4 regions of the Halopseudomonas sp. 4NH20-0008 genome follow, and region 2 is predicted to be linked to each of the others. Evidence: predicted binding sites of a transcription regulator. Region 2 holds the regulator's gene; each other region holds the start of a gene.

Region 1 (5,847 bases), on a different contig from region 2:
CACAGGCAGCAGGGCGGTTCGCAGTGCAGGCCTGCTGCTGCTATCCAGATACCGCGTAGCGCTGTCCTGCGGCCCGGACAGGATGCTGCGGGCATCGCTCAGGGTCATGTTCTGAATCGCCTGGACCAGCAAGGTTTGGGCATTGGGTACGGCCGCCTCGGCCGCCAAGTTCATGCTGTTTTCCAACTGCGTGACCTGTGCACCCATGCCCATCATTTTCATGGTTCTTGCTGCAGTTCCCAGGTGCCCCGGAAGACTGATGCGGCGTTGCGGGTCGTTGCTGAAACCTCCGGGCCTGCCGAGCTGTTGCACAGCGCTGTTGGCGCCTTGGATCAATGCGTCCTTGAGCCCGTTACTGGTCTCTTGCTGGGTCAGGTTGGCCAGCGACTGGGATGCGGCAAGCATGGGTGTCAGTAGCAGGCAGGCAAATGCGAGTATCCGAAGCATGAGTCAATCCATAGAATTGTTGATCAAATAACCATAGCACAGCCAGTATGCTTCTGTTTCAGACTGACGAACGGGTGTTGTCGTTAGTGCAGTTCGCGTAACATTGCTGTCCTATTGTTGTTGTTCCTGTAAGACAACAATGCCTTTTAGCTGTGACGGAGTTTGAATGCCCGGAAGTCTGTTTGCCTTTTCTTCGCTGTATTTCGCAACCCTGCTGATGCTGCTGGGTAGCGGTTTGTTGAGTACCTATCTCGGTCTGCGATTGACCGCAGAAGGGGTCAGTGAGATCTGGATTGGTTTGTTGATGAGTGGTTACTACGCGGGTCTGGTGCTGGGTGCTTCCCTTGGTCACAGATTGATAGCACGCGTCGGTCACATTCGTGCTTTTGTCGCCAGTGCTGGGCTGGTTACAGCCTCGGTGCTTGGACATGGTCTCATACCCAGTGTGGAATTCTGGTTGCTCCTGCGCGTGCTGGTGGGTATGGCGATGATGTGTCAGTACATGGTGCTTGAGAGCTGGTTGAATGAGCAGGCCGAAAGCCACCAGCGTGGGATGGTATTTGCCAGCTATATGGCGGTTACCTATCTGGGGCTGGCGTTGGGTCAGGGTGTGTTGATGCTGATGCCTGATCTGGATATTCGCCAATTGCTGTTGGTATCCATGTGTTTTTCCCTGTGCCTCGTGCCCGTTGCACTGACCCGGCGACTGCATCCGGCGCCTCTGCATCCGGCGCCAATGAAAATCCGCCTGTTCCTCAGTCGAATTCCCCAGGCCCTCACTACCGCATTGGTGTCGGGTTTACTGCTTGGTGCTTTCTATGGTTTGGCGCCGGTTTTTGCTACCGGGATGGGACTGGAGAACGCCGACATTGGTGTGTTTATGGCCATAACCATTGTTGCTGGTTTGATCGCGCAGTGGCCAGTCGGCTGGTTATCGGACCGGATGGATCGTAGTCGGATGATTCAGGTCAGTGCCTTGATCTTGGTCGCCGTCATGCTGTTAATTGCGGTTGGCGGTATGACCGGCATTGGCTTGTTGGTACTCACTGCTGTGTTTGGTGTTCTGGCCTTTACTCTGTATCCACTTGCCGTGGCCTTGGCGAATGACCACGTGGATCCGGCAGACCGGGTTGCCCTCTCGGCGATGTTGCTGGTGACCTTTGGTCTTGGCGCCAGCATTGGACCCTTGCTTGGCTCGTTGGTCATGAAGGTGCTGAATGCGAGCATGCTCTATGTCTTCATGGCCTGCTGCAGCTTGATACTGGTAATTAAAGTCAGACCGGAAACGGTCACAGGTGATCACCTGGTAGACGATGCGCCGATACAGTTCATGCCAGCAGCCGGTAACCTGGCCAGTTCACCCTTGGCAGCGGCGCTGGATCCACGGGTTGACGAGGAAATGGTTGAGGAGCATATGCGCGACGAGATGGACCAGTATGCGGTTGTCCAGTCACAAAACGATGAAGATCAGGACGATCACCGTCCTGGATAGCATCAGTCTGGCGGGTTCAGAACAGGTCTTCTTTTTCCAGTCGTCGTGCTTCGCGTTGCAGATGATTGACGAAGCGATCAACCTGACGCTGCGCCAGGGCGCTGATCTGGCGAAAGCGCAAGCCAACCTGGGTTTCGTCTGCACCCTCATCAAATACGGCATGGCGAATCTCGATTTCAACCGCCACCTGGCCGATATCCGGCAGATCAAGTTGACAGGATTCGAATACATCGCCTGGGGTCAGCAGGGTGCGACAGTCTCCTTTGAAGCGACCTTTGCAGCCGGTCGCGGAAATATCGATCATGCTCCCTTCAGCAGACAGCGTCTTTTTGCCATGGACTAGTTGTACGCCTACCACAAGGCTGCGGCGGATCGCTGCGCGATAGGCGCCACGCTTCTGATGGTAGATAAGCTCGGTTGGCAACTTGGCCATGTAAGCGGGCATGTCATCCAGCATGACTTTTTCCAGGCCGGGACAGTCCCAGCGGATATGCACACCCTCACGCCAGGCATCAATGCGCATGGACTCGCCCTGGGTTGCGAAGCGATCACCTTCCCTGGGTATCATTTCATCCAGCCAGATGTGCTTGCTGTCATTATCCAGCTTGATTATGAAGCTTTGAAATTTCTGAGAACGATCAGTAAAAGTGATGCTGAGCTGCTCACGGGCCAGATGCAGGTTACGTAATAGAGAAAAAATCTCTACCGGCGAGTGGACTTCTCGAGGCGCCTGCGGGCCGGCTTCTTGTTCAAATAACCTGGACACTATGCGTTCTCAATCACGGAGCTCTCAACACTGAGAAGGATAAGGGGGGGCTGCCATAAGATGGCATTTTGGCATCCATTCAAGCCTTGCTCAAGCTTCGATTGTTTGAGCCTCGGCTGGTGATGCCTTGACTGTCATAGACATGCTGACTGGACTCGCCTTGATTGCGCAGAAGATCCAGCAGGTGGCCGGTAGCCTGTTGATTGTGTCTGACCAGTCGGGCATTGCGTTCGTTGGCACTGTTGCAGCGCTCGAGTGCATCTTTGAAGGATTGAAACTGCTGTTTGGCGGTGTCACTGGCGTGGGTAAGAACCCATTGCTCCAGATCAGGCCCGGGAAGCATGCCATGTTCCTTGCACAGTCGAGAGATGAGTTGGTCGTGTTCAGTCAGCGTGTTGATCAGAGGGGCCTTTTCGGCCAAAAGAACTTCCAGGCTTGCCATATCCCGGGCAATCAGAAAATCCCTTTCTCTGTCTAGCAGATCAGCAAAGTCCAGACAGTTCTGGCTGGCGTTGGCAAAGAGTTGTTCAAACTGTTCCATCCGGATGCTCCGCTTTAACAGGTTAAGCAAAGTCTCCGGATGGTAATCCGGATTACTCTTCCAGAGCCAGCAGCTTGTCAGCTATTTTGCTGCTGTCAGCCTGGTAGGTACCTTCGCTGATGGCCTGGCGCAATTGGGCGACACGCTCATTGTCAACAACGGGCAGATCGCGCAGGCGTTCTTCAATGGTTTGAATTTGCTGGGCCTGACTGCTGAGTGTTACACCGCCATCACGGGGTGGCGGGGAAGGCGCCTCGGATTGTGCTGTCGCACGCGGGGCTTCCACTGCATCGCGTTTGCCGTTATTTGCACCAGTCTGCGCGCTGCGGCTGGCGCCGTTGCTGCTATTGGATGCGTTGAAGTCGATAACCATTCTGTTTTCCTCAGAACCTGAATGTTTTACTGAACTCTATAACGGCAGGCAGGCCAGAAACTTTAGAAAAAAATAGTGTGAACCAATACACATTTGCTATATGGCTCACAGAGTCTAGTTTACCCCATGTCAGGGGCATTTTCACAGAGCCACTTCTACCTGCCCTGGACCTAGAACCCGGGCCGAGATAACCCGCCCGGAACGGCTGTTGCGCACCCGAATTTGGCTGCCAGTATTCCCGCTTTCCAGCGCTTCACCGGGCATGCGTACGTCTATCTGGCGATTGTTTGCGCTAATGACAACCTTGTCGCCACGCTTGACCACTTCGTCCTGTTCAAGCGCATTGGGTGCCAGCACACTGTCGGCGCCAAGCTGTCGTCTCAGTCGCATGCCGACAACCTGTTGTGGGTCTGTCAAATAGGCATTGCCCAGCAAGCCGACATCACGTTCCAGCATGGCGATATCCTCAGGACTGACGAGACTGTGTCGCGGTAAAGGACGGGTAAGAACGAGAACGGATTGGAACAGGCTGACCTGTGCTGGAACAAACAGGCGCCATCTTACCGCCGGACTCTCGCAGCTGATCCGCACTGTGACCCTTCCGACGGGTTCAGCAGGGCTCTCCAGGCTGGCATTCAGGGATTGTTCAGGGCAGAGCGGTAGGCGTAATCGTGGATCCAGACGATTAACCTGGATCTGATGACGAGCATCACGCCCGCTGTTGGCAAGATAGTCTTGTATTTCCTGCTCAAGAAAGTGCTCTGTCGTGCCGATAAGCTGTTCGATCAGCGGGTTGGCTGAAAGGCCGGCGCAAAAAAATATCGGTAAGACCGCGCACCCTGTGAGAAAACGCATACAATTAACCCTGATGACCTTTGGTTTGGTTTGTCAAAATAATGTCTTTGACAGACGCTTTCCTTAATCAGCAGCAAAATGCGTGCCGCTTTCCCAGCAATCATGAGGAGCTTCCTATGGCTGGCGTAATGGATTCGGTCAACCAGAGAACCCAGTTGGTAGGCCAGAATCGCCTTGAACTCTTGCTTTTCCGGCTTTCCGGTTCGCAGCTTTATGGTATCAACGTTTTCAAGGTCAAGGAGGTGTTGCAATGCCCCAAACTGACCCTGTTGCCGCGCTTGAATCCGGTTGTCCGAGGCGTGGCACACATTCGTGGTGGTACCTTGCCCATAATCGACTTGAACAAGGCAACCGGTGGGCCCGGGCTGGAAGATCTGTCCACGGCCTTTGTGATTATCACTGAGTACAATTACCGGGTTCAGGGCTTTCTGGTACGTTCGGTTGAGCGCATCGTCAACATGAATTGGTCAGAGATCCACCCGCCGCCAAGGGGGACCGGTCGTGACCATTACCTGACGGCCGTCACCCGCGTGGACGACATGATGGTGGAAATCATCGATGTTGAGAAGATCCTCGCTGAGGTTGTACCTACGGTAGAGACCATTTCAGACGGCGTCATTGACCAGCAGACCCAGGTCGAGGCTCAGGCCAGCCGGGTTTTGATCGTTGATGATTCGTCGGTGGCACGCAAGCAGGTCATGCGCTGTTTGCAGGAAGTGGGTGTTGAAGTGGTCGCGCTCAACGATGGCCGGCAGGCTTTGAACTACCTAAAGGACATTGCTGATCGCGGTGAGTCGATTGACAAGCACCTGCTGATGATGGTGTCAGATATCGAGATGCCGGAGATGGATGGCTATACCTTGACCGCAGAGGTGCGCAACGATCCGCGGATTAATGGCCTGCATATTCTCTTGCACACCTCGTTGTCAGGGGTGTTCAATCAAGCCATGGTGAAGAAGGTAGGTGCTGATGACTTTCTTGCTAAATTCAAGCCTGATGAGCTGGCTCAGCGGGTTATCGATCGCATTCATGCACTGCGGATAGCGCCAGATGCTTGAGGCTATAATCAATCTGACAATGGGATGGACTGCGTGACCTCAGCCAACAAGGATTTTCAGGTTTTTCGCGAATTTCTGGAAAAAGCCTGTGGCATTGTGCTCGGGGATAACAAACAGTACCTGGTCGCCAGCCGGCTCAATCGGCTGATGGAGCAGCAAGGTATCGGCAGTCTGGGTGAGTTGGTCACGCGAATTCAGTCGCAACCCCGTGCCGGATTGCGGGAAGCGGTCGTTGACGCCATGACGACCAATGAAACCTTGTGGTTTCGTGACGTTTATCCCTTTGAAGTGCTGAAGACCCGACTTATACCCGAG
Region 2 (5,847 bases):
CTCGAACTCGTCATCGGTGATATCACCCTCGGCAACGGGCTGGTCTGACGGGTTCGCAACTGCACTTGCGGTTGGTTGGGCGACTGGATCGGCCGGCGCAGGGTCATCGGATGCAGGGTGGGCAAGGCGAGCAAGTGCTTCAAGCAAAGCGGGGTCTGCAGGACGGGGCTCTTCACCCTCGCGCACCTGGCTGAACATTTCATTAACACTGTCGAGGGCCTGAAGGACGACATCCATCAGCTCTGAATCGACTTTGCGCTCACCCTTGCGCAGAATATCGAAAACGTTTTCGGCTATATGGCAGCAACCAACCAGGGCATCCAGCTGCAGGAATCCTGCTCCGCCTTTTACCGTGTGGAAGCCGCGAAAAATAGCGTTGAGCAGATTCATGTCATCGGGACGATTCTCCAGCTCGACCAGCTGTTCAGACAACAGCTCGAGAATCTCGCCGGCTTCTACCAGAAAGTCTTGAAGAATTTCCTCATCCGCATCAAAACTCATGCATCCACTCCCGGGTCGCGCTTGTTGTTAGAAGCCCAGACTGGAGAGAAGATCGTCCACTTCGTCCTGTCCGGATACTACGTCTTCTCTTGTATCGGCATGAATCTGCGGACCTTCACCCCTGGGTGAAGTTTTTTTCGCTTCGACCGGCTCTTCGGCATGAGCAATCCCGGCCATGCGGTCCACATGTCCCGCCATGCGAACCAGGTTCACCAGACTTTCTTCAACATCATGGACCAAGGTAATAACACGTTTGATCACCTGGCCTGTAAGGTCCTGGTAATCCTGCGCCATCAGAATATCGTTGAGTTGTGCGCTGACTTCAGTGCTCGAGGTTTCGGTTTTCTCAAGGAACTCACCGATACGACGGTACAGATCACGGAATTCGCCCGCGGCCATTTCACGGCGCTGCAGGCGCTCCCAGTCAGCACGCAGCACGCTGGCTTCCTGGCCCAGGGCCGAAACGATGGGGGCACTGCTTTCCACCAGATCCATAGTGCGATTGGCGGCCTTGTCGGTCAGCTGCACCACATAATCAAGGCGGTCTGATGCATCAGAAATCTTGGAGGTTTCGTTTTCGTCGCCCAGTGCGTGGGTGGTATCGATCTGAAAATTGACAATGGCGTTGTGCAATGCGCGGGTCAGTTGTCCGACCTCATGGTAGAGACCGCGATCACGTGCCTGGTTGATGGCATGAATGACCAGAATGGCCTCACCATAATGACCTTGCTCCAGATAATCGACCAGTTGCCGCGCGTTGTCTTTCAGGGAATGTTCAAATTCCTGAGCGGTTGCCTGGCCGGGATCCTTACTTAGTGCCATAACCTGTACCCCGGTGTGTTGTCATTTGGCCTGGACGCGCTCAAAAATCTTTTCGATCTTTTCTTTCAACGCCTGGGCGGTAAAAGGTTTGACCACGTAGCCATTGACTCCGGCCTGAGCCGCTTCAATGATCTGATCGCGCTTGGCCTCAGCCGTCACCATGAGAACAGGCAAATGCTTCAGACGTTCGTCGGCACGCACAGCGCGCAACAGGTCAATGCCGCTCATGCCCGGCATGTTCCAGTCAGTAACCAGGAAGTCGAAACTGCCGCTCTGCAACATCGGCAATGCGGTATTGCCGTCATCAGCCTCGGCGGTATTGGTGAAGCCAAGATCCCGCAGCAGGTTCTTGATAATGCGTCTCATCGTCGAGAAATCATCCACGATGAGGATTTTCATGTTCTTGTCCAAGTCGACCTCCGTACACACCAGGAAGAGTGCTGTCACACACCCCGTTAACCTACTGGCCAAACAAGCCTTCAGATCCCGCTGATGCCAGTGTAACCGCAGCGGCAGCGCGGCGCTGCCCCATCTGACATGCAATGCTTATTTTCCAGGCCAACCGGGCATTGTCCGGATGCTGGCAACAAAATCAATCGTTATGCCATCCTGACAGTCTTGAACGCAGCCTGGCGGCACATTGGCTGTGCAACTGGCTGACTCTTGACTCGCTGACGCCCAATACCGCGCCAATCTCCTTGAGATTCAACTCTTCCTCATAGTACAGCGACAGCAGCAGCCTTTCGCGTTCTGGCAAACCTTCTATCGCCTCAACCAAAGCCGCTCTGAAACGCTCGTCCTGCATGCCTTGAAAAGGTTCTTCATCACTGTGAGCATCGGCACGAGCGCCGCTCTCGAGCAGGTCGTCAAAGCTGAACAACTTGCTGCCGGCAGTATCGTTGAGAATCGCATAATAATCTTCAAGGCTCATCTCAAGTTCGGCCGCAATCTCGTGATCTTTAGCATCCCGTCCCAGGCGCGACTCGACCGCTCTGACCGCGTCAGACACCATGCGGGTGTTACGATGAACCGAACGGGGCGCCCAGTCACCCTTGCGCACCTCGTCAAGCATGGCACCACGAATGCGGATGCCGGCATAGGTTTCAAAACTGGCACCCTTGCCATTATCGAATTTTCGCGAAGCTTCCAGCAGGCCAATCATGCCAGCCTGAATCAGATCATCAACTTGCACACTAGCAGGCAGGCGGCCCAGCAGATGGTAGGCAATACGCTTCACCAGGGGGGCAAACTGGGCAACCAGCTGGTCCTGATGTTCAGATGAACATTGTGCGCGTGTATACATGCTTACCCCGGCTGCGGCCTGCGTCATAGGCCCGTTCCTGTCTGCTGGACAAGGCGTTCGACAAAAAACTCCAGATGCCCGCGTGGGTTGGCCGGCAAAGGCCACGCATCGACTTTCTGGGCTATGGCTCGAATAGCCATGGACGCCTTGCTACGCGGGAAGGCTTCATACACAGCCCGCTGTTTTTGTACGGCCTTGCGAACATTCTCGTCGTAGGGCACGGCACCCACATACTGCAGCGCCACATCCAGAAATCGGTCAGTTACCTTGGTCAGTTTAGCAAAGACTGTGCGACCTTCCTGCGGTGTATGCACCATGTTAGCCAAAACCCGGAAACGGGTCATGCCATAATCCCGATTGAGCAGCTTGATCAGCGCATAGGCATCGGTAATCGAGGTGGGCTCATCGCATACCACCACCAGCACTTCCTGGGCAGCACGGACGAAACTGACCACCGAGTCGCCAATGCCTGCGGCCGTATCGACAATCAGCACATCGATATTGTCACCAATATCACTGAATGCCTGAATCAGGCCCGCATGCTGCTGGGGGTTGAGGTTGACCATGGTGGCGGCACCGGAGGCCGCCGGAACAATACGCATCCCGCCCGGGCCAGTGATCATCACATCACGCAGTTCACAGGTGCCTTCGAGCACGTCGGCCAAGGTGGCTTTGGGCTTGATACCCAGCAGCACATCAACATTGGCCAGGCCAAGGTCGGCATCCAGCAACACAACGCGACGCCCCAGCTCGGCCAAGGCCAGACCCAGGTTGACCGAGACGTTGGTCTTGCCGATGCCACCTTTGCCGCCGGTAACTGCGATAACCTGAACCGGATGTTTGCTACCCATCTGCGTTGATTACCTTATTATCGTTTGTGAATCAGCTTGCACGCTGATTATGGAGTATACCGGCAAACACGTCTGCCATGTCCTGATCGGCCGGTGGCTCGTTTCCAGCCAGGGTAACGGCCCGACTGACCAACTGATGACCAACGCCACAGGCGATATCATCAGGGATACGCTGGCCATCTGCCAGATAGGCTACCGGCAAACCCTGCTGCATAGCCAGCCCCAATGCCTCGCCCAGTGTTGCCGCCTCATCCACCTTGGTCAATACGCAAGCGTCAAGACCACAGCGCTTATATGTATGATAGGCGGCTTTCAGAACCTGGTATTGACTTGTGGCAGCCAAAACCAGCAACTTGCTGACCTTTTGGCCCAGCGCAGCCAATTCACTGAGCTGGCTGTGCAGATGCGGGTCCTGAGCTTGCAGGCCTGCAGTATCCACCAACACCAAGCGCTTACCGGAAAATTCGCGCAGCACATCAGCCAGGCTGTTCTGCTCGTCCACCACCCGCACCGGCACATTCAGAATCCGACCCAGGGTACGCAGTTGTTCGTGGGCACCAATTCGGTAGGTATCCATGGTAACCAGGGCCACATGCTGGCTACCGTGCTTGAGCACGTAGCGGGCGGCCAGCTTGCCCAGGGTTGTGGTCTTGCCAGCCCCGGTCGGCCCGACCAGCGCCACGACACCGCCACGCTCGATCAATTCATCACGCATGACCGGCAGGCTGTGGGCCAGGTGGGCCAGCAGCATGCGCCAAGCCTGTTTGGTGTTGGGCTCGTTGTCGACCAGGCGCAGCAGTTGCTGACTCAGCTCAGCCGGAAAACCAAGCTGCGTCAGGCGACGCCAGAGACTGGCCTGACGCGGTTGGGTTTGATGCATCTGCCCCCAGCTCAGGCTGCCTAGTTGCGCCTCGAGCATCTCCCGCAGACCTGCAATCTCGGCGCGCATGTCACTGATGCTGCCCGCCTCGGCAGCTGCCGCATACCCGCGCGCCGCAGGCTGAGCCTGGACCGCGCCGTTAACCGGCTGTGATTCTTCGCTGTTCAGGCGTTCCAGCAGATCACGGGCCACGCTGGATCCTGATTCAACCGCCTGACGCATGGTGTCGCCAAACAACTGACGGTTGACCTTGGGGCCACCTGACATCTGTTCGCCAACGGCCAATTGAGCCTGGGCAGTTACAATGCGTTCCTGGGTTTTTCTCAGCTCCAGATCCAGGCCAGGCGTCGGCGGCGTCAGGCGCGGAGCGTCAAAGTCGAGGGCGGCGGTCAGTTCCACGCCGCCAGCGACGCGCCGATTGGCAATGATCGAGGCATCACCGCCCAGCTCGTCTCTGACCAACTTCATTGCCTGACGCATATCGGCGGCAAAGAAACGTTTTACCTTCATGGCTGACCCACCTTGCTCATTCATCTGACCGCCCCTTTATCAGAGGTTGGATTAACTCTGGCCTACGGTAGCGACTATGGTGACCTGCTTGCTGTCCGGTATTTCCTGGTAGGACAACACATGGGCGCCAGGGGCCGCATAGCGTACAAATTTGGCCATCATGCCGCGGATCGGACCGGCTACCAGCAAAATCGCCGGCTTGCCTTGCAACTCCTGCCGCTGCACCGCATCGGCCAGAGAGCGCTGGAGTTTTTCGGCCATGCCCGGTTCGAGCATAACGCCGTCATCACCACCCTGCCCGGCCTTCTGAATACTCTGTAGCAATATCTGTTCCAACCTCGGCTCCAAGGTGATCACAGGCAGCTCGGAGTCAAGCCCGACAATGCTTTGCACGATTGAGCGCGACAACGCTACTCGCACCGAGGCGATCAACGCGCCGGGATCTTGACTCTTGGAAGGCTGGTTGGCGATGGCCTCGGCAATGGTCCGAATATCCCTTACCGGCACCTGTTCCTGCAGCAGCCCTTGCAATACCTTGAGCAACGCTGACAAGGAAATGATGCCGGGTACCAGCTCCTCTGCCAGTTTCGGCGAGGCTTTGGCCAGTACCTGCATCAACTGCTGCACCTCCTCATGGCCAATCAGCTCATGGGCATGCTTGTGCAATATCTGATTGATATGGGTGGCGACCACCGTACTGGCATCGACAACGGTGTAACCAAGTGACTGCGCCTGATCCTTCTGCATGGGCTCGATCCACACAGCATCCAGCCCAAAGGCAGGATCCTTGCCGGCAATACCCTTGATATCACCAAATACCTGACCCGGATTGATCGCCAGCTCACGATCCGGATAGACCTCAGCTTCAGCCACACCAACACCCATAAGCGTGACCCGATAGGCGTTAGGCGCCAGGTCCAGGTTGTCGCGAATATGGACGGACGGCATAAGGAAACCCAGATCCTGTGAGAGCTTCTTGC
Region 3 (5,847 bases), on a different contig from region 2:
CCTACGACATCGGTCTGAGCCTGCACTACGCCGACAGCAACAGCAAGAACGGAGGTGTTGACTACAACGACTGGGCAGTGACTGTCAGCAAGGACGCTCTGGGCCTGGGTTGGGCACTGATGTACAGCGATACCAACATCAGCAGCACCGAGTGTACTGTAGACATTGGTTACCAAAACGATGACACCTGTGACTCCAACGTCACACTGTCTGTATCCAAGAGCTTCTGATCACATCAGGCGCCCTCTGGGCGCCTGACAGTCGCTTGCGGTAAAAAACCCGACAAGGTGTTCCACGGCGCCGAGTCGGGTTTTTTGTGGGCGCTTGTCAGGCTTCTGCAGCGCGGCGGCGTATGCCCAGATCAACACGCATACACACCGCGGCCAAAGCCAGAAAGGCGATACCCAACGCACCCCGACTCACATCCATCGGCAGTACAGCTGACAACCCTGCAGTTATTTCCTCAGGGAAAGCAGCCAACAGGCCTCCCAACGGCACCATGATAAACAGGAAGCAGTAACCGAGTGTTCTGAAGATCGTCATGCGCGCTACTCCAACAGGCTTTAATACCAGTCAGCATGACGCCTGGGGGCATGGGGGACTACTAGACTTTGGTGGAACAGCAGGGCGAGTGCCCTGCCGCTATGACTGATTGATCAGGCCTTGGGCAGCGTGACGCCGCGCTGACCCTGATACTTGCCACCACGATCGCGGTAGGACACTTCACAGTCCTCATCGGACTCAAAGAACAACATCTGTGCCACACCTTCGTTGGCATAGATCTTCGCTGGCAGCGTCGTGGTATTGGAAAACTCCAGGGTCACATGCCCTTCCCATTCAGGCTCCAGCGGCGTGACGTTGACGATAATGCCGCAGCGCGCATAGGTGCTCTTGCCCAGACAGATGGTCAGTACATTGCGGGGAATACGGAAGTATTCAACGGTACGGGCCAGGGCAAAGGAGTTGGGCGGAATGATACAGACATCGCTGACCACATCGACAAAGCTCTTTTCGTCAAAATGCTTGGGGTCGACGGTGGCCGAATGGATATTGGTGAACACCTTGAACTCGTTGGAACAACGCACGTCGTAACCGTAGCTGGAGACCCCGTAGGAAATCACCCGGCTGGCCTCTTCGCCGCGCACCTGACGCTCTACAAAGGGCTCGATCATGCCGTGTTCCTGTGACATGCGACGTATCCAGCGGTCTGACTTGATGCTCATGGTTTGTCCTGAACTGTGCAAAAAAGAGGTTGCATGTTAACGGGTTCTCGACAACGAAAAAAGCCCGGCCTGACAGGCACCCGCCCTCAGTCGTCACTGATCTGAATAGTCGGCGTCTGCGGACCCGCCATGGCGCGCTCGGCAATCCGCGCACCGACATGCCGGGCCATATCCTGATAGAGCATGCTGATCTGACATTCCGGCTCGGCCACCACAGTGGGTGTGCCCCCATCCGCCTGTTCGCGGATCATCATCGACAGCGGCATGGATGCCAGCAGATCGACCCCATACTGTTCGGCCAGACGTTCACCGCCGCCTTCACCAAACAGGTGCTCTGCATGGCCACAGTTGGAGCAGATATGAATGGCCATGTTCTCGACCACACCCAGCACCGGAATATGCACCTTGTTGAACATCTCGATGCCTTTGATCGCATCCAGCAGCGCCAGATCCTGGGGCGTGGTCACAATCACCGCACCGCTGACCGGCACCTTTTGCGCCAGCGTCAGCTGGATATCGCCAGTGCCGGGCGGCATATCCACCACCAGATAATCAAGATCGTCCCAGAGCGTCTGGGTCAGCAACTGCATCAACGCGCCTGACACCATCGGGCCACGCCAGACCACCGGGGTATTGTCATCTACCAGAAAGGCCATGGACATGACCTGCACACCATGGGCCCGCGGCGGTATAAAGAGCTTCTGATCCTTGACTTCGGGCCGGGTGCCCTCGGGTAGACCCAGCATCAGCCCCATGCTCGGGCCATAGATATCCGCATCCAGCACACCCACCCGGGCACCTTCGCGGGCCAGCGCCAGGGCCAGATTGACCGCCGTAGTGGATTTGCCGACGCCGCCCTTGCCCGATGCCACTGCAATAATATTCTTGACCCTGGCCAGTGCCTCGATGCTGCCCTGTGCGGGCGCCTTGACCACCTCGCAGCTGACCTTGATGTCCGCTGACACAACGCCCTCAACACCCTCTGCCGCAACGGTCAGCATCTGCCCTATCCCGGACACCAGTCCGGCGGCGGCATAACCGAGGACAAAACGGGCGGTGACCTTGCCTTCATCTATTTGCAAGTCGCGCAGGCAACCGGCACTGATCAGGTCGGTCTGCAGGTACGGATCGCGGTACTGGCTGAGGGCGCTTTCAAGGGCAATGCGGTCGATCAGAGACATGCTGAAGATTCCATAAGAAACGGCTGAGGTTGAAACCGCCGTCCATGCTAATGGCTTGGGCTGCCAGTGCAAAGCCTGATCTTGCAATGGGCGGCACCCATCGAACTATTATTCAGCGGCAATCAGCCCACTGATAATGGCTGCACCGGCCTGCCCCTGTGGTAGCGTAGCAACACGGAAGGGCATCGTTCCCGGTGGGGCGCCCGGATTTCAAACCCGGTGAGATGCGCAGGGCGTGTCTGGTAGGTTCGACTCCTATTCCCTTCCGCCACATCAACTACACTTGCCCTGAAACCGGTTCAATCGGCTTTTTTTTGACGTCAAAAGCCAGTATGGCGTATACATTGGCTCGATAAGCCTTTAGCAATTCGCCATCAGTGCCGATAACCTGCAAGAGCGGCATAAGAAGTGAGGCAAGGATCGCCCAGCACCCTACAACAATAAATCTGTGTTATCCCTGCGCCGAGGTAAGTATGAATATGCAGCTGCACCCCAAGACCCTGGAAAAGGCATCACCCTTGCCCGCGCCGGGCGGCAATGCGTTGATCCTGGTACTCATGCTTTGCCAACTGTTCTTTATTGGCGCACTGCTGTGGCTGGCTGAAGGGACGCTCTTTGTATTGTCGCTGATTGCCGCACCAGTGATTCTGGCCCTGCCCTGGCTGATGCGCAGCGCCCCTGGCGAGGGTGGCACCTTGTTGAACCGTCTCAAGCGGGCCAATGCCGAACAGATCGACCTGACCACCGACGAGTCCTCGGCTCAACAACTGAATCCCAGCCTCACGCAATTTGACGCCTTTGCCGGCCGCCTGCGTGAGCTAATGAGCGGCTTCCAGCAACTCAGCCTGCGCGTCGCCCACTCCTCCGCCCATAACCGGCTCCTGGCCGAGCAGGCCGCGCGCGACGCAAGCAAACAACAAAGTCTCTCTGAGCTGATCTTCCAGGCCAGCGATCAGACCACCAGCGCTCTGCATGACATTACTGCACGGACCAGCGGCATAGCCGGCATGACCACGCGCAACCTCGATGTTGCCAAGATCTCACGTGAACAACTCACGGAAGCCCGCGTACAGATGCAGCACATCAGTGAAGCCATGGCCGGTTTCAAGGAGAACATCAACGCGCTGGGCAATACCTCAGGACAAATCCGCAATATTCTCGCCACAGTCCAGGATTTCTCTGCCCAGACCAACATGCTGGCCCTGAATGCGGCGATTGAAGCCGCCCGCGCGGGCGAGCAAGGCCGCGGCTTTGCCGTGGTCGCTGATGAGGTACGCAACCTGTCGATCAAGGTTGGCACCGCCGCCAGCCAGATTGGCGAGCTGATGGAGCAAATGCTCAAGGCCATGGACGGAGCCGACAAGCAGACCCAGAGCATGCAGGCGCAATCCGACAGCGCCGGCACGGCCGTCAGTACCGCCGCCGAACAGTTTGTGCAAATGGTCGAGGACTTTCAGCGCAGCAATGATGACCTGCTGATGGTCAGCAGCGCCCTCGAGCAGCTGACAGTCACCAACAGCGAAACCCATGAGCACGGCAGCGCCATCCGTGAGTTGAGTCTGACCATCAGCCAGCGCATGAAGGACAGCTTTACCCAGGCCGATGCCCAGCGAGACAATACCAACAAGGTACTTGAAGAATTGAGCCGTTTCCGGCTCGGCCAGGGTAACCTGGAAAGGGCAACCGACCTGCTGATGTCACGCAGCAAGATTATCTCCGGCAAACTGCAGCAGTTGCAGGAACAGGGCGTGAATATCTTTGACCGCAACTATTCACTGATCCCCAACACCAATCCGCCCAAGCACAATGTCAGCTGGGCCGTCGCCTACCAGAAACTGATGCAGCCGTTGCTGGACGAATGGGATACCCAGGGCAAGGATGGCGTGCTGTATATGCTGCCGGTAGACAGCCATGGCTATCTGGCCGCCAGCCGCACTGCAACCTCACAGCCGCTGACCGGCGACCCGGCGGTGGACGCCGCGAAAAGCGTGCACATGCGCTTTGTCGCCAAGGGCATTGATCTGGAAAACCTCAACAAATGTACCCATGTCGGCATGGGCACCTACGTCCTGCCGGGCACCAGCACCATTGTCTTTGTGATGTTTGTGCCGGTTATCGTTCAAGGCAAGCATTGGGGACACCTGAGCGCCGGTATTCTGCCCAAGGCACTCGGCGTCTGATCAGACCGGAGCGACGCCGGCATGACGTCGGCAAAACTCCGCGGCGGCCTGGGCCGCCTGCTCAATCAATTGTGACTGGGTCCGCCCGCTTGCCTTCAGCGGGCGAAAGTCATGTTCGCCGCTCTCCAGCCAGTGCAACTGCACCTGCTTGGACAACCTGTAGCCAGCCACGTCTGCCGCCTTGCCAAAGGGATCACGACTGCCCTGGATAATGAGAACGGGCCGCGTTAATTCAAGCAAATGGGCAGTACGCAGCTTTTCCGGCTTACCCGGCGGATGAAAGGGATAGCCAAAGCAGAGTGTTCCACTCACACCCGGCTCCTCTGCCAACAGGCTGGCCACCCGGCCACCCATGGATTTACCGCCAATAAAAACCGGCCCCGGCTGTTGCGCCAACAACTCGCGAAAATGGGTCAGCAGCGCAGGCATCGGATTGGGTGGCCGTTTGCGGCCGTCAACACGACGGGCAGCCATATAGGGGAATTCGAACCGCAGCACGCGGATACCATGACGGCACAAAGCCTGCGCCAGCATCTGCATGAACTCGCTGTCCATCGGCGCCCCGGCACCATGGGCCAACAACAGTGTTGCCGGGGTTTCATCAGCGGGTGTGTCAATCAGAATGTCAGTGTTCATCGGCTGGCTCCGGCACCCCTTGCGACAAGATGCCACGGCTAGTATCGGGGTATTTGCTTCACATCGGTGCAATCGGGTACTAAGCTTGTCCCTGCCAGGACTATGACCGTGATAGCCGTAGACCTGTCCGAGGAACGCACAATAATACATCTGTTCCAGTAACCCGTCTTGCGCCATGCCGGTGGTTATGCCGAGTTCGGCAGACCCGTTTCAACAGACACCGTCTGAGCATCTGCACAGGGCCATCCAGAGGCCTTGCAACCTGCCGATACCTTGACTTGTGTCATTGCAAACAGGGGCTGCTTTCCTCATACTTGCCGCCGCTTAACCCCCATTAACCCATTGCTATCCGTGGAATCTCGCATGAGCACAGCTACCACTCAGACAGCCTATAACTACAAAGTGGTACGCCAGTTCGCCGTCATGACGGTGGTCTGGGGTATCGTAGGCATGGCTTTAGGTGTACTGCTGGCCTCCCAACTGGTCTGGCCCGCACTGAACTTTGACCTACCTTGGACCAGCTTCGGGCGCCTGCGCCCGCTGCACACCAATGCGGTCATCTTTGCCTTCGGCGGCAGCGCCCTGATGGCCACGTCTTTTTACGTGGTACAGCGTACCTCGCAGGCA
Region 4 (5,847 bases), on a different contig from region 2:
GGGGGCTTCATCAGGTATGGCGGATACTCGCAGAACCCTCTGCTCGGCGCTGGCAGTAAAGGACGAAAACAGGCAGGCAGCAGACAGGCACAGGCCCGCCAAAGTGGCCATGTGGCCTTTGATCATCGACATGGTATTTCTCCGGTTCAATAGCGGAAGACTCCCATCCGGATGTCGAGTCCTGACGGGGCGTGGCGCGATTGTAGCACGCACTTTGCAACCAACGAGGCTAAGATGCGGATTGCAAAGGTCATCATGGGAGTCTGCATATGGTCTGGCCGCTGGCTGCCAATCTGTCAATGTTGTTTACCGCCGAGCCGCTGAGCAGACGCGTTGTGGCCGCTGCTCATGCGGGCTTTGCCGGCGTGGAAATACAGTTTCCCTATGACTGTCCGGCCCCGGAGTTGCATCAGGCGTTGCAGCGCAGTGGCATGCCGTTGGTGTTGATCAATCTGCCTGCCGGGGATCTGCTACAGGGTGGCCCGGGGCTGGCCTGCGTACCCTCACGGCGCAACGACTTTGCCCGCGCGCTGGAGCAGGCGCTGGCCTATGCCGAGCATGTCAGGCCTCTGCGGGTCAATGTGCTGCCGGGATGCCTGGAGCAGGGGCTGGAGCCCGCTGTGGCGCTGGATTGTCTGGCGGATAATCTGGCGGCAGCGGCCAATGCCTTTGCCGAGCTGGGTATCGGGGTCGTCTGTGAGGCCATCAACCGGCACGATATGCCCGGGTTTGTACTGGCCACTGCGGAGGAATTGGCGAGCATGCTGACGCGCGTTGCCCATCCCAATCTGTCAGCGCAGCTGGACTTCTATCATATGCAGCGCATGGGCATCGCCCTGGCGGATGCCGTGACTGCTCTGGCTGGACGTATTGGTCATGTGCAGTTCGCCGATCTGCCAGGCCGTGGCGCGCCGGGTAGCGGTCAGATCGACTTTGCCGCTGGTCTCGAGGCGCTGGAACAGGCGGGTTACAAGGGCTGGCTGGCTGCTGAGTACCGTCCGGTCGATGGCGACTTTGGCTGGATCGAAGACTGGCGTTCACGCGGTTGGGTTTAGGTTCTTTTACACACCCGGACCGCAACGCAGAACATCGGCGCGAACCAGGCGTTCGCCCTCGGTGTTTTCCAGCCAGGCGACAGGCCTCATGCCGCGCCGCTCGGCTCTGACCAGGTAAGGCTTGCCGGCGGCAAAGTCGTCATAGGCCAGTGCCATTATGCAGGTGCGAAAGCGTGGCTCACCAAATCCATTGAGACTGGCGCCGCCAGGCAGCTCGAATCGATAGCGCAACTGCAGGCTATGTTCTCCGGGCGTCAGGTCGGCAAAGTGCAGGCTGCGCACCAGTTCCCCGTTAAGCCGGTAGGCGCTCAGTTGGTCAGCGGGTGCGCTGCTGAACAGCACGCGGGCCAGGCCCGGAGGTACAGGATTCGGGTCCTTGATAGCACAACCACTCAAGACTGAGGCCAGCAGCATAAGGGGCAGCCAGGTGCATCGCATCAGTAAGCTTCCGGTATTTTCAGCGCTTGCTGAATATCTAGGCCGAGGATCAGCACACCGATCACCTCTCCATTTTCAGGATTACGAATCTGACTGCTGATGTGCACCTGATAACTCTGGGCGGATTGATCATAGTCCAATGGGCCGATTACCGAGCGGGTGCTTTTGCTGAAAAAGGCGTCAGAAAACTTTATTTCATCGCCTTGCCAGTAGTCTGTTGTCACCTCACTGATGGCGACATTCAAACCAAGGTTATCCGTGACCATGATTTCGGTAATCAATTCGGCGCTGGCGTTTTGCCGCTCCTTTAAGCTGGCCGACAATGGGTGCGCCAACACACTGTTGATCAACACGCGGTTGTTACTGCGATTTTCTTCAAGCCATTGGCGGTCTTGGGCCAGCACCTGCGGAATGCTCATGTTCTGATGCAAGCGGTTCTGGGCAATGACCGCTGTAATCAGTTCAGGTTGCAGCAGCCAATCGCTGAACAGCTGCTCATGCAAGCTTAGCAGGCGCTGTTGTTCTTCAGCGGTCAGCGTATGCCGTTCAGGCAGGCAGTGAAATATTTCGTGATTGAATCGGTCAAGAAAATCGGGCTCCTCGGCGATCAGTCTGCTGGAAAAGTACACGCCCAGGTTGGCGTATTGCTGGAAATGGTCATGGGCTGGACGCAAGCCCAGCGGCAGTCGCGTCAGTTCGGTACGCAGGGTGCGTTGGTCGGCCAGGAAAGCATCGATGCGACCGCGCTGCAGCAGCTTCAATAGCTGCTCGGTGGAGCTGACCTGTTGTTCGATGTGATAGCTATTCTCCTGCAGCCACGCCACCTGATTGCTGCCGCGCACAGCACCAATACGCTGATTCTGTTGTTGATCTGTGCTGGTGCGCCGAGGGCGCACATCGGCGTTGCTGTACCAGTACCACTTCTCGAGTGCCAGTGGGGCGGAGAGTACGGCAAAGTCACTGGCCCGACGCATTTTGCTGGCGGAAAAAAAGCCGTCTGATCGGTTCTGGCTGACTTCGTGTATGGCGCGCTCCCAGGGCATCACGCGGATTTCAAAGGGCTGTTGCATAGCATTGAAAATACATGCCAAAGCCTCTACGGAGCTGCCGCGCAGCAGGTCATCTTCCTGCACTTGATAGGGTGGAAATATGTCGGTGGTGAGTATGATTGGGCGAGCCAGCAGCAGTGGGCTGGTGAAAAGGCAGCAAAGCAGGCAGGCAAAATGCATCCGATTCACAATGGCGATTCCTTTTCGCATGGGACGATCAAATTCACTATAGATCATTCAGTAAGGGCAGCGCGATGCGGTGCTGATTAATCCAGGCAGATCACCGTGACTAATTAATATGGTTGGCACGGGGCAAGTTAGGCATGCTATTCATTGAACTTATAATATGTGCGGCCTGCTTTTGGGCTGCTGAATGACAGGAGAGCAGGCGGATGCAAAACTTGAGTGGCAAGGTCGCCGCCATTACTGGCGGTGGAAGTGGGTTGGGGCGTGAGCTGGCACTGCGTTGTGCCGCCCGTGGCATGAAGCTGGTGCTGGGCGATGTGGATGAAGCCGGCATGCAGGAAACCCAGCGCCAGGTTGAAGCGCAAAGCCCCGGCACCCAAACCGCGACCATGCGTCTTGATGTCTCCAAACTGGAGCAGGTGCAGGCCTTTGCCGACCTGGCCAAGCAGCAGTTCGGTGCCGCCCATGTGATCTTCAACAACGCCGGTGTGAGCGTCGGTGGTCCGGTCTGGATGAATACCGTGGCCGACTGGGAATGGGTCATGGGCGTCAACCTCTATGGCGTGGCCTGGGGCGTCAAGGCTTTTACCCCGATGCTGATCGAGCAGGGTGAAGGCCATATCGTCAACGTCGCGTCTGCGGCTGGCTGGCTGAACGGCCCGAGCATGGGTATCTATAACGTCACCAAGCATTCAGTGGTTGCTCTATCGGAAACCCTGGCGCTGGACCTGCGTGATGTGGGCGCTGACAACGTAGGTGTGACGGTACTCTGTCCGGCGTTTTTCCCCACCGGCATCCATGATTCTGCCCGAAACCGTCCGGCGGACAAGGCCGACACCCTGGAGCGCGTGGAAGTGGCAGCCGAACGCGCCGCCGCGATCAAGGCGGCAGTAGAGAAGGGCAAGATCAAGGCCGCCGACATCGCCGAGATGACTCTCAAGGCGGTCGAGGACAATCAGTTCTATGTATTCCCGCACCGCAAGATCAAGGACCTGATCAAGCTGCGTGCCGCGGCGGCTGACGCAGAAAAAACCATGTTTGATTCGATGAATCCGTTCTAACCTGAACGGCAGGTAGTTGCGCCTCGCCCCCTCCTTTTCAAGCCAAGCAGGGGGCGTTTTTAGGTTCGTTAGCCGATGAGCAGTGTGTGCCGCAGTCGTCACCATCACCGTAAAAATCCAGTTTTCTCCTCAAGTTTTAATCTGCTCAGCCGATTATCCATACAGATGCTGATAAATAGCCTTCGCGTACCGGCTGGTTGTGGTGTGTGCGGTCCTAATGGATTTTTGGAGTACGGTCTATGTCACTTACGGTCAATACCAATGTGGCGTCACTTAATGCCCAGCGCAATCTGGGTAGCTCATCGAGTAATCTTCAGACATCGCTGGAGCGGCTTTCTTCGGGCTCGCGTATCAACAGCGCCAAGGATGACGCCGCCGGCCTGCAAATTGCCAACCGTCTGACCAGCCAGATCAATGGTCTTGGTGTGGCCGTGCGCAATGCCAATGATGGGGTTTCACTGTCGCAGACGGCGGAAGGCGCGTTGCAAGAGTCGACCAATATTCTCCAGCGCATGCGTGACCTGTCTTTGCAGTCAGCCAATGGCGGCAACGGCGACTCCGAACGCAAGGCCTTGAATGATGAAATGGTGCAGCTGAAAAACGAGCTGGACCGTATCTCGACCACCACCCGCTTCGGCAGCAAGACCCTGTTCGACGGTGCCTTTGCCGAAAACGTCCAGGTCGGCGCCCAGGCCAACGAGACCATCAGCGTCAAGATCGATAGCTTCCGCACTAGCGACTTGGGGACCAAGGCCAGCCGTGAGGCGACCTCCGCGCGATTGTCGGCGGGTAGCGGTGCTTCCAGTCTTGTTGTTGGCACCCCAAGCTCAGCATCCGCGATTGTGGGTGCCGGAGCTGCGCGACTGGATTATTCCGGTGTTGCAGCATCATTTTTAGGGGATGGGGCAGTAACGCCTGGTAGTCCTGCCACTCTTGACTTCCCAGCTAATGACACCATCACGATCAACCAGTTGCCCGACGGTTCATCGGCGAATATTTTTGTGCCTTCCATCAGTACTAGTGGTACCTCAGACATCTATACCGATGCAGCCGAACTGTCCAATGCGATTCAGATTGCTATCAATAATGCCGGTATTACAAGTATCGAGGCTTTTTTCGAGGGCAATTTTGTTGGTTTGCGGGAGGTGGATAGCGGCTCAGGTTTTCAGGGTGTTGATATTATTGTTTCCAGTAGCGCTGCAGGAGGGCGTTCATTTGGCTCTGTTCTTCAATCGAATAACGCTGTTGCCGGTCCGCCCGCGGCATCAGTTGTACTTGATCTTGGTGGTGATACTCTTTCCATTGACCTTGATCAGGACTACGGAGATATAGATAGCCTTGTAAACTATATTCAGGGCGAAATTGATGGAGATGCGGGGCTAGCCGGGCGACTTGAGGTAAGTAGTGAAAGTGGTGTTTTGACTCTTACCCAAACGGGGGATTTGCTTGGTGAATCCTTGTCTATTTCTGGCACGGGTGCTGATGCACTCTTTGGAGCAGGCCGATCCTCGGTTCAAGGGGTAGTTGGAGACTCAGGGGCTTTTGCAATTTCGGTCAATGGTGGTCCGGCGCAAACGATCAATATTGATCCGGGGAATTACACTACGCTGGAGTCCCTGGCTGACAATCTCAATCAAAAGATAGCCAGCAACGGCACGTTGAGCGGTCAGGTGCGAGCAAACGTCGATGCCGGCCGCTTGCAGTTTGTCACTACCGACAAGGGGGCCGATGCCCGGATCGATCTGGTCGATGATGGTGGTTTGGCTGCCCTGGGCTTTGCCGTCGCCGATCCGTTGGCCCTGACGGCCGAGGGTGTGGCCGAGGGTGCCCAGGCACTGAATTCGGTCGAGAAAATCGACATTACCACAGTGGAAGGTGCTCAGGCCGCCATTGCCACCATCGATGCGGCGCTGCAGGAGGTGGATGTGACCCGTGCGTCCCTCGGCGCAATCCAGAACCGCTTCGAGTCGACCATCAGCAATCTGCAGAATGTGGCAGAAAACGCTGCGGGTGCCCGTGGCCGGATCCAGGATACCGACTTTGCGGCCGAAACCGCGA

Evidence for each region. Region 2 encodes FliA, which starts transcription of late flagellar genes. Its sites were predicted from a motif close to CTAAAGTTTNNNNNNNNNNNGCCGNTAA; they were not measured.
Region 1: flgM (flagellar biosynthesis anti-sigma factor FlgM) is a predicted target of FliA. The motif match lies at 3,658-3,685, and genes of this name have one in related genera.
Region 3: AC27HQ_RS14820 (methyl-accepting chemotaxis protein) is a predicted target of FliA. The motif match lies at 2,764-2,791, and genes of this name have one in related genera.
Region 4: AC27HQ_RS04615 (flagellin N-terminal helical domain-containing protein) is a predicted target of FliA. The motif match lies at 3,918-3,945, and genes of this name have one in related genera.

What each region holds. Positions count from the first base shown of each region.
Region 1 is NZ_BAAJMD010000006.1:134,809-140,655, reverse strand. It holds gene AC27HQ_RS08020 (DUF4197 domain-containing protein) at 1-447, opposite strand, end outside; gene AC27HQ_RS08015 (MFS transporter) at 614-1,939, shown strand; gene AC27HQ_RS08010 (flagellar brake protein) at 1,956-2,705, opposite strand; gene AC27HQ_RS08005 (flagella synthesis protein FlgN) at 2,785-3,246, opposite strand; gene flgM (flagellar biosynthesis anti-sigma factor FlgM) at 3,299-3,619, opposite strand; gene flgA (flagellar basal body P-ring formation chaperone FlgA) at 3,761-4,474, opposite strand; gene AC27HQ_RS07990 (chemotaxis protein CheV) at 4,591-5,532, shown strand; gene AC27HQ_RS07985 (CheR family methyltransferase) at 5,566-5,847, shown strand, end outside.
Region 2 is NZ_BAAJMD010000012.1:51,909-57,755, forward strand. It holds gene AC27HQ_RS12730 (chemotaxis protein CheA) at 1-501, opposite strand, end outside; gene AC27HQ_RS12735 (protein phosphatase CheZ) at 529-1,323, opposite strand; gene AC27HQ_RS12740 (chemotaxis response regulator CheY) at 1,345-1,722, opposite strand; gene AC27HQ_RS12745 (RNA polymerase sigma factor FliA) at 1,916-2,653, opposite strand; gene fleN (flagellar synthesis regulator FleN) at 2,650-3,477, opposite strand; gene flhF (flagellar biosynthesis GTPase FlhF) at 3,509-4,867, opposite strand; gene flhA (flagellar biosynthesis protein FlhA) at 4,919-5,847, opposite strand, start outside.
Region 3 is NZ_BAAJMD010000016.1:50,334-56,180, reverse strand. It holds gene AC27HQ_RS14845 (TorF family putative porin) at 1-230, shown strand, start outside; gene AC27HQ_RS14840 (hypothetical protein) at 328-543, opposite strand; gene dcd (dCTP deaminase) at 657-1,223, opposite strand; gene apbC (iron-sulfur cluster carrier protein ApbC) at 1,310-2,404, opposite strand; tRNA gene AC27HQ_RS14825 (tRNA-Sec) at 2,581-2,675, shown strand; gene AC27HQ_RS14820 (methyl-accepting chemotaxis protein) at 2,878-4,584, shown strand; gene AC27HQ_RS14815 (alpha/beta fold hydrolase) at 4,585-5,220, opposite strand; gene ccoN (cytochrome-c oxidase, cbb3-type subunit I) at 5,584-5,847, shown strand, end outside.
Region 4 is NZ_BAAJMD010000003.1:185,387-191,233, forward strand. It holds gene AC27HQ_RS04590 (putative selenate ABC transporter substrate-binding protein) at 1-126, opposite strand, end outside; gene AC27HQ_RS04595 (hydroxypyruvate isomerase family protein) at 270-1,055, shown strand; gene AC27HQ_RS04600 (PA0061/PA0062 family lipoprotein) at 1,062-1,493, opposite strand; gene AC27HQ_RS04605 (substrate-binding periplasmic protein) at 1,493-2,731, opposite strand; gene AC27HQ_RS04610 (SDR family NAD(P)-dependent oxidoreductase) at 2,935-3,789, shown strand; gene AC27HQ_RS04615 (flagellin N-terminal helical domain-containing protein) at 4,029-5,847, shown strand, end outside.